One region of the Pseudomonas sp. NPDC089392 genome, then DNA from elsewhere that is predicted to be linked to it. Evidence: riboswitches for the same ligand, from Rfam matches in the RefSeq annotation. Region 1 holds a riboswitch; the other holds the start of a gene.
What was found. A riboswitch is a leader RNA that binds a small molecule or an ion and turns the genes downstream of it on or off. The one in region 1 is predicted to bind thiamine pyrophosphate.
Positions count from the first base shown of each region.

Region 2: it holds a riboswitch for thiamine pyrophosphate, as region 1 does, so the genes downstream of both, thiC (phosphomethylpyrimidine synthase ThiC) here and ACIP1G_RS01985 (TenA family protein) in region 1, are expected to answer to the same signal.

Region 1 covers NZ_JBIVIF010000002.1:11,983-16,190, forward strand. The annotation lists gene ACIP1G_RS01980 (Ig-like domain-containing protein) at 1-1,671, opposite strand, end outside; TPP riboswitch at 1,923-2,037, shown strand; gene ACIP1G_RS01985 (TenA family protein) at 2,117-2,764, shown strand; gene tenA (thiaminase II) at 2,761-3,426, shown strand; gene ACIP1G_RS01995 (dipeptide ABC transporter ATP-binding protein) at 3,642-4,208, opposite strand, start outside.
Region 2 covers NZ_JBIVIF010000059.1:11,170-15,377, reverse strand. The annotation lists gene ACIP1G_RS29420 (TolC family outer membrane protein) at 1-1,384, opposite strand, end outside; TPP riboswitch at 1,545-1,651, shown strand; gene thiC (phosphomethylpyrimidine synthase ThiC) at 1,808-3,688, shown strand; gene cytX (putative hydroxymethylpyrimidine transporter CytX) at 3,837-4,208, shown strand, end outside.

The sequences.
Region 1 (4,208 bases):
CACCACGGCAAACTTGAAGTAGCGCGACACCGAGCCGTTGAGGATACGGAAGCGGTAGGCGCGTGCGCGCACCTTGAGCTTGGGCTGGTACTGCCAGTTGACCAGGATCTGGTCACCGAGGAAGCCGTCGGTGTTGAACGGGTTGAACCACAGCTGGCCGTTGGCATCCCAGGCCTTGTCGGCGATCACCAGGTTGACGTCGTAGTCGCGGTTACCCCACGGCATGGCCGAACCACTGGGGAAACGCAGGTTGACGTTGTCCTGCAAGGCTTCGTTGCCGCGGTCGATGGCGCTGTAGTAGTTCATCATCACGGCGTTGCCTTTGTAGACGTTCTGCGCCGTGAAATCCATCATGTGGTCGTGGAACCAGTGGGTACTCATGGTTTCGCGCCAGTCACCACGAATCTTGATGCTGCCGTTCTGGCAGGTTTTCAAGCCGGGGGTGGCGTCGTTGACGAACAAGGTTTCCCCTGGCGAGCAGGGGAAGGCCGCACGCGGGTCCTGGGCACGGGTGTTGATGGTGTCGTAGCCGGCCAACTGCAACGGCCAGCGATAGTCATAGTACTGACCGGGGAAGAAGTAGGCGTTGGCAAAGCCGTCGCTCTCAGCCGGGGAGTGGCCGTTGTGCTCGTGGGTGGAAATGGTGTGCAGGCCAAAGCCGCCGTTGGCCGAAGGGTCGATCGGCAGGGCGTTGTAATGGCGCATCAGGATCGGCTGGCCATAGCGCACCATCAGCAGCTTGGGCGGGAAGGTGCCGTCGAAGGTCCACACTGACTTATGGTTTTGCAGCGGGAAATTCGGGTGGAAGCGGGTATCGATGCCCTTGGTGGTGCCCAGCGTGGTCGGGATGTCGGACGTCTGGTAGTACAGCCCGCCCGGTGCGAACTCGCCGACCGCATAGTTGTGCATCTGTTTGCGGTCACGCAGGCCGAGGTTGATACGCGCACCAGCCTGTGCGGTCTTGAACCCGGCCTGGGGATAGAACTCGTTCCAGCGCTGGTGCGACCAGCCTTTTCCTGGTGGCCGGCCTTCTGCCGGCGAGCCCACCGGGTGGCGGTTGAGGAACATCTCGATCTGCGCCTTCCACGGGTTGCGATCCAGCACGTTGGCGTACTGGGTCGGGAACGGGTACAGGCCCGGTTGCTTGAGGAAGGCTTCCAGCGCGTTGCCGCTGGGGCCGCTGCGGGCCACCACGTTGGGGTCTTGCGCGGGGGCTGCGCCCAGTGTGGGCACCGGGAAGGTCAGGTCTGGCGCCGGCAATGTCGGGTCAAGTTTTTCCGGCCCGAATTCTTCGAACAGCAGCAGTTGCTGGGTAAACGGTTGCGCACCGAACAGCGGGCTGGGTTTGCCGTTGGTGGGGTATTTGTCGGAGGTCTGCAGCGCCGGCGGCAAAACGTTGTCGGTGCGTACCGTGTTGCGGTCACCGTACACGCCATCGGTCAGCTCCAGGGAGCCTTCGTTGGCCTCTGGCAGGGTGGACAGGTTGAGCAGCGCCTGGGTCGGGTCGGCCGGCTGGTCGGTATAGGCCGACGGGTCGGTCGGCGGCGGCATGCTGTTGTCGTCCATGGGCGCGGCCATGGCCGTGATCAGCCCGAGGCTGAGCATCAGCGCAGTGACGGAAGACAGCTGGAAAGCATGCCTTGCTGGGTGGATCACGGCAGGTGTTTTCATTGACTGATGCCTCGCTTGCGGCTGTATGGCTTTCGGCCATCAATGGCGTTTTGCCCGGTAAATGGCCCCGAGCAACCGCTGTGCCAACAGATATTTCCGTAATGCTTTGTTAAACAAATCCTTGCGGCGCTTGAGGTGCGCTAAATAACGGGGCGTCAAAAATGGGTATAAGTCCCCACTAGCGGGTCACCCATTGCCCAGGGTTTGGGTACTTTGGGTAGTGACAGCACCGGCGCGCTGGGGTATACCTGAGCGCCACCAAGGGGAGCCCGGCAACGGGCTGAGAAACCGCTGGATGCTGCAGCGCGGTGACCCTTCGAACCTGATCCGGATCATGCCGGCGAAGGGATGGGGACTTGAAACCTGCCTTTTTGCCGGCCTCACTGCGAGGCCAGTCCATGCCACCTTCCACGGTCTCGCTGTCACCCCCATCAAGGACAGCAACATGACCGAACGTTTCAGCCAATCCCTGCGCCGCCATAGTGAGCCGACCTGGTCGGCGGCCGTTGGCCACCGCTTCGTGACGCAACTGTGTGATGGCAGCCTGCCGGACCCGATCATGGTCAATTACCTGGTACAGGATCACCGCTTTCTCGACAGCTTCCTGACCCTGCTGGGCGCAGCCATCGCCACCGCCGACACCTTCGAGGCGCGCCTGCGCTTCGGCCGCTTTGCCGGGATGATCTCCAGCGACGAGAACACTTACTTCCTGCGCGCCTTCGAAGCCCTGGGCGTAAGCCCGGCACAACGTAGCGAACCGGCCGATACCGCGCCAACCGCAGATTTCAAGGCCATCATGCGCGAAGCGGCGGCGACTCGGTCCTACGCGGCGGCACTGGCGGTACTCAACGTTGCCGAAGGCCTGTACCTGGACTGGGCGCTGAAGGCGCCAAAACCGATGCCAGACAACTTCGTCCATGCCGAATGGATCACCCTGCACGACAACCCGGCGTTCCAGGACTTTGTTGCCTTCCTGCAGGCCGAGCTGGACCGCGTCGGCCCACAGGAAGCTGCGCTGGCCGGCGACTTCTACCAGCGCACCGTGGCGCTGGAGCTGGCCTTCTTCGATGCTGTGTACCCGGAGGGCAAATGAGCGTGGATATCTTCGACCGCCTCAAGGCGGCAGCCGCACCGCAGTGGAACAGCTACGTGGACCACGACTTCGTGCGTCAGATGGGCGAGGGCACACTGAGCGAAGAAGCGTTTCGGACTTACCTGGTGCAGGATTACCTGTTCCTGATCCAATTCGCCCGCGCCTGGGCGCTGGCTGCCTACAAGAGCCGTCGCCCGGCCGACATCCGTGCTGCGCAGGCCGGGTTGGCGGCGATTCTGGATGAAACCGAGCTGCACCTGCGCCTGTGCGCACGCTGGGGGCTGACCCAGGCCGATATCGAGGCCGCGCCAGAGCACCAGGCCACGGTGGCGTATACCCGCTACGTACTGGACTGCGGCGCCGCCGGCGACCTGCTGGAGCTGCATGCAGCGCTGGCGCCATGCGTGATCGGCTATGCGGAGATTGGCCGTACGCTGGCCGAGCGGATTGGCGACTTGAGCAACCACCCGTACCGCGAGTGGATTGGCGAGTATGCCGGGGAAGGCTACCAGGGGGTGGCAGCGGCCGCGCGCAAGCACCTGGATGAGCTGGCGGCGCGGAGCATGACCGAGCAACGGTTTGCCGAGCTGGTGGGGATCTTTGGCCAGGCTTCGAGCCTGGAGGCTGATTTCTGGCAGATGGGGCTGGACGGCTCGGTCTAGTTCTAGATCGCGACACAAGGCCGCTCCTACACGGGTCTGTGGGAGCGGGTTCACCCGCGAAGAATCCAGCGCGGTGGATGGCACCGGCGTTGCCGGTTTTCGCGGCTAAAGCCGCTCCTACAAAGGGAAACGCGTACCCTTGTAGGAGCGGCCTTGTGTCGCGATGGGCTGCAGAGCAGCCCCACGATCTTCGATCCAGCCCATTTACAGCAGGCTCACCCCACCTCCCGCGCCAACTCCGGCGCCCCTTGCAACACCCGCCCCAACCCCGGCATATCCTCCAGCAGCCGCCGCGTGTACTCACTCGTGGGCCGCTCGAACACCTGCTCGGTAGGCCCCTGGTCCACCAGCCGGCCCTGGCTCATCACCAGCACGTGGTCGCTGATCCCGCGCACCGTCGCCAGGTCGTGGGAAATGAACAGGTAAGTCAGGCCCAGTTCAGCTTGCAGACGCTGCAACAACGCCAGCACCTGTGCCTGCACCGGCGCATCCAGCGCCGACAATGGTTCGTCTAGCACCAGCAGTTCCGGTTCGGCTGCCAAGGCACGGGCGATGGCCACCCGTTGCCGTTGCCCGCCCGACAATTCGCCAGGTCGGCGCAGCAGCAGCTCGGCAGGTAGCCCGACCCGCTCCAGCAGGTCCAGTACCCGCTGCCGATCATTGCGCCGTGCGCCGATGGCGAAGGCGCGCAGCGGCTCGCTGATGATCTGTAGCAGGTTATGGCGCGGGTCCAGTGCCGCCCAAGGGTTCTGGTAGACCAGCTGCACCCGCCGCCGATACGC
Region 2 (4,208 bases), on a different contig from region 1:
GGAAGTCCTTGTCCGGGTTGTAATCGGGTTTCAGGTAACGCTTGAGGTCCTGCAAGTCCTGCGGGCTCAGGGTACCGGCCGCCTGCTTCAGGCTCAGGTTGTCGAGGATGTAGTCATAGCGGCTGTTGTTGTAGTCGCGCACCGAGGTGTACAGCTGGCGCTGCGCATCGAGCACGTCGACGATGTTGCGGGTACCCACCTGGTAGCCGATTTCAGTGGCTTCCAGCGCGCTCTGGTTGGAGATTATCGACTGCTTGCGCGCCTGCACCTGCTCCACATCGGTGTTCACCGCGCGGTGCAGGTTGCGGGTGTTTTCCACCACCTGGCGGCGCAGGCTCTCGCGCTGCTGCTCACTCTGGCTCAGGCGCTGGTAAGCCTCGCGCACCTGCGAGCTGGTCAGGCCGCCGCTGTAGATCGGAATGTTCAATTGCAGGCCGATGCTGGTCTGCTCGACGTCACCGCTGTAATGCACGTTCGGCAGCGCAGACGAGTTGGTGAAGCCAAGGTTGTCGTTGTCGCCTTTCTGGTACTTGGCAACTGCGTCCAGGGTCGGCGCATGGCCGGCCTTGCGCTGGCGCAGGGTTTCTTCGGCGGCGGTGACCGCGTGATTGGTGGCCAGCAGGTTGAGGTTCTGGCGCCCGGCGGTTTCGACCCATGCCTTGGCATCGTTGGGCGTAGGCACCTGCACCGGCAGGCTATGCACCACACCCTGAATAGAGGTGTACTCGCGGTTGGTCAGGGTGACCAGCGCTTCAAAGGCATCCTGCACCTGGCGCTCGGCGATGATCCGGTTGGCCCGTGCCGTGTCGTAGCTGGCCTGGGATTGCAAGACGTCGGTCTTGTCCGACAGACCCACATCGAAACGCTCGTTGGACTGGTCCAGCTGGCGCTTGAAGGCGGCTTCCTCGGCCTTGGTGGCGGCCAGGTTGTCCTGGGCGCGGAGCACGGCGAAGTAGTTCTGCGCGGTTTCCAGGATCAGGTTCTGCTCGGTCGCCGACAGTTCCAGCGCAGCCTGTTCGTTGACTGCCTCTGCAGCCTGCAACTGGAACCAGCGGTCAGCACGGAAAATCGGCTGGGCCAGGGTCGCGCTCCAGGCGTTGCCGCTGCGGTTGGTGGTGGCTGAGGGCTCGTCGAACTTGGTGCGGGTATTCAGCATCTCGGCAGCGCCCGAAAGGTTCGGCAGCAACCCAGCGCGGGCCTGCGGCACGACTTCACGGCGGGCGCCATAATCGGCGCGCGCCGCAGCCAGGTCGGCGTTGTTGTCCACCGCTTCCTGGTAGACGCTGACCAGGTCGGTTTTGACTGTAGAGGGCACGTCCGCTGCCCAGACCACTCCGTTGGACGCACAAGACACGGCAATCGCCAGTGAGAGTTTGCGCAGCATAGAGGCAATCCTTGTACGAAATTTAATTACTGAACTGTTGAGTATCGAGCGACGGGCCAGTGTAGTGCCATGCGCACCCGGCAACAATCACTCGGGGTGCCTTTCATCATCCGCGCATTTACCCGCTTGGCTTTGCCGACCACTCCAGTCTAGACTGCGCATGTTCTTGTCGGGGTGCCTTGAAGCAAAGGCTGAGATCGCAGAGGTGCGGATCCCGTTGAACCTGATCAGGTTAGCGCCTGCGTAGGGAACAAGATTGCTCGCCTTCCCGGGGAGCCTCTTGTGCCAGGTCCGGGAATGTCGCAGCTGCATGCAGCTTCAGGCACCCCCATATCCGGCACTGCACTCGTCAACGGGTGCGTTCGCGCTTTTTCAGGTTCACCCCGACATTCCACTGCTAGGAAGCCGTCTGGAGAGCCTGTGATGACCAAACAAGAAAAAGCGATCAACCTCAGCGAATCGGCACAAGTCGATCAGCAGTCCGTGCAACCGTTCCGTCGTTCGCGCAAGATCTATGTCGAAGGCTCGCGCCCGGACATCCGCGTACCCATGCGTGAAATCAGCCTGGACGATACCCCGACCGATTTTGGTGGCGAAACCAACGCGCCGGTGTTGGTCTACGATACTTCCGGCCCGTACACCGATCCCAACGTGATCATCGACGTGCGCAAGGGCCTGGGCGATGTGCGCTCGGCCTGGATCGAAGCGCGTGGTGACACCGAGCGCCTCGACGGCCTGAGCTCCGACTTCGGCCAGCAGCGCCTGAACGATGCCGAACTGGCCAAACTGCGCTTTGCCCACGTGCGCAACCCGCGCCGTGCCAAGGCGGGCGCCAACGTCTCGCAGATGCACTATGCCCGCCAGGGCATCATCACCGCCGAGATGGAATACGTGGCCATCCGCGAAAACATGAAGCTGCAGGAGGCCCGCGCCGCTGGTCTGCTGAATGAGCAGCACGCTGGCCACAGCTTCGGTGCCAATATCCCGAAAGAAATCACCCCCGAGTTCGTCCGCGAGGAAGTCGCCCGTGGCCGCGCGATCATCCCGGCCAACATCAACCACCCGGAAGTGGAGCCGATGATCATCGGCCGCAACTTCCTGGTGAAGATCAACGGCAACATCGGCAACAGCGCCCTGGGCTCCTCGATCGAGGAAGAAGTGGCCAAGCTGACCTGGGGCATCCGCTGGGGTTCGGACACGGTCATGGACCTGTCCACCGGCAAGCACATCCATGAAACCCGCGAGTGGATCATCCGCAATTCGCCGGTGCCGATCGGTACCGTGCCGATCTACCAGGCGCTGGAAAAGGTCAATGGCGTGGCCGAGGACCTGACCTGGGAGCTGTTCCGCGACACCCTGATCGAACAAGCCGAGCAGGGCGTGGACTACTTCACCATCCACGCCGGTGTGCTGCTGCGCTATGTACCGCTGACCGCCAAGCGCGTCACCGGTATCGTCAGCCGCGGTGGCTCGATCATGGCCAAGTGGTGCCTGGCGCACCACAAGGAAAACTTCCTGTACACCCACTTCGACGAAATCTGCGAAATCATGAAGGCCTACGACGTCAGCTTCTCGCTGGGCGACGGCCTGCGCCCTGGCTCGATTGCCGACGCCAACGACGCCGCGCAGTTCGGTGAGCTGGAAACCCTCGGCGAGCTGACCAAGATTGCCTGGAAGCACGACGTGCAGTGCATGATCGAAGGCCCTGGTCACGTGCCGATGCAGTTGATCAAGGAGAACATGGACAAGCAGCTGGAGTGCTGCGACGAGGCGCCGTTCTACACCCTCGGCCCGCTGACCACCGACATCGCCCCAGGCTACGACCACATCACCTCGGGCATTGGTGCGGCGATGATCGGCTGGTTCGGTTGCGCGATGCTGTGCTACGTCACGCCCAAGGAGCACCTGGGCCTGCCGAACAAGGACGACGTCAAGACTGGCATCATCACCTACAAGATTGCCGCGCACGCCGCCGACCTTGCCAAAGGCCACCCAGGCGCGCAGATTCGCGACAACGCCTTGTCCAAGGCGCGCTTCGAGTTCCGTTGGGAAGACCAGTTCAACCTGGGCCTGGACCCGGACACTGCCCGTGCCTACCACGACGAGACCCTGCCGAAGGAATCGGCCAAGGTCGCACACTTCTGCTCGATGTGCGGGCCGAAGTTCTGCTCGATGAAGATCACCCAGGAAGTACGTGAGTACGCCGCCAAGATCGAAGCCGTGGACGTGACGGTCGAAGCAGGCATGCGCGAGCAGGCCGAGCGGTTCCGCCAGGAAGGCAGCCAGCTGTACCACAAAGTCTAAGAACGCCATTTCTCTTTGTGGGAGCGGGCTTGTCCCGCGAATGCGTCAGCTGCGCCAACGCGTTTGGCAGGCCTGACGCCTTCGCGGGGCAAGCCCGCTCCCACAAAGGGCCGGCGAAGCCCAATTAATTCCTCTGGCGAACATAACAATGACCACCCCCAGCCAATTCTCCCCCGACCACCCGGTCCCCACCCACCAGCGCATCTTCGGCGCCCGCGACCTGTTCTCGCTGTGGTTCTCCCTCGGCATCGGCCTGATGGTGCTGCAGGTCGGCGCCATGCTGGCGCCTGGCCTTGGCCTTGCCGGCGCAGTACTGGCCATCGCCCTGGGCACCGGTGTGGGTGTGCTGTTGCTGGGGGCCGCCGGTGTCATCGGTAGCGATACCGGCCTGTCGGCCATGGGCACCCTGAAACTCAGCCTGGGCAGTCATGGCGCGCGCTTGCCGGCGCTGCTCAACCTGCTGCAACTGGTGGGTTGGGGTGCGTTCGAGATCATTGTCATGCGCGATGCCGCCAGCCTG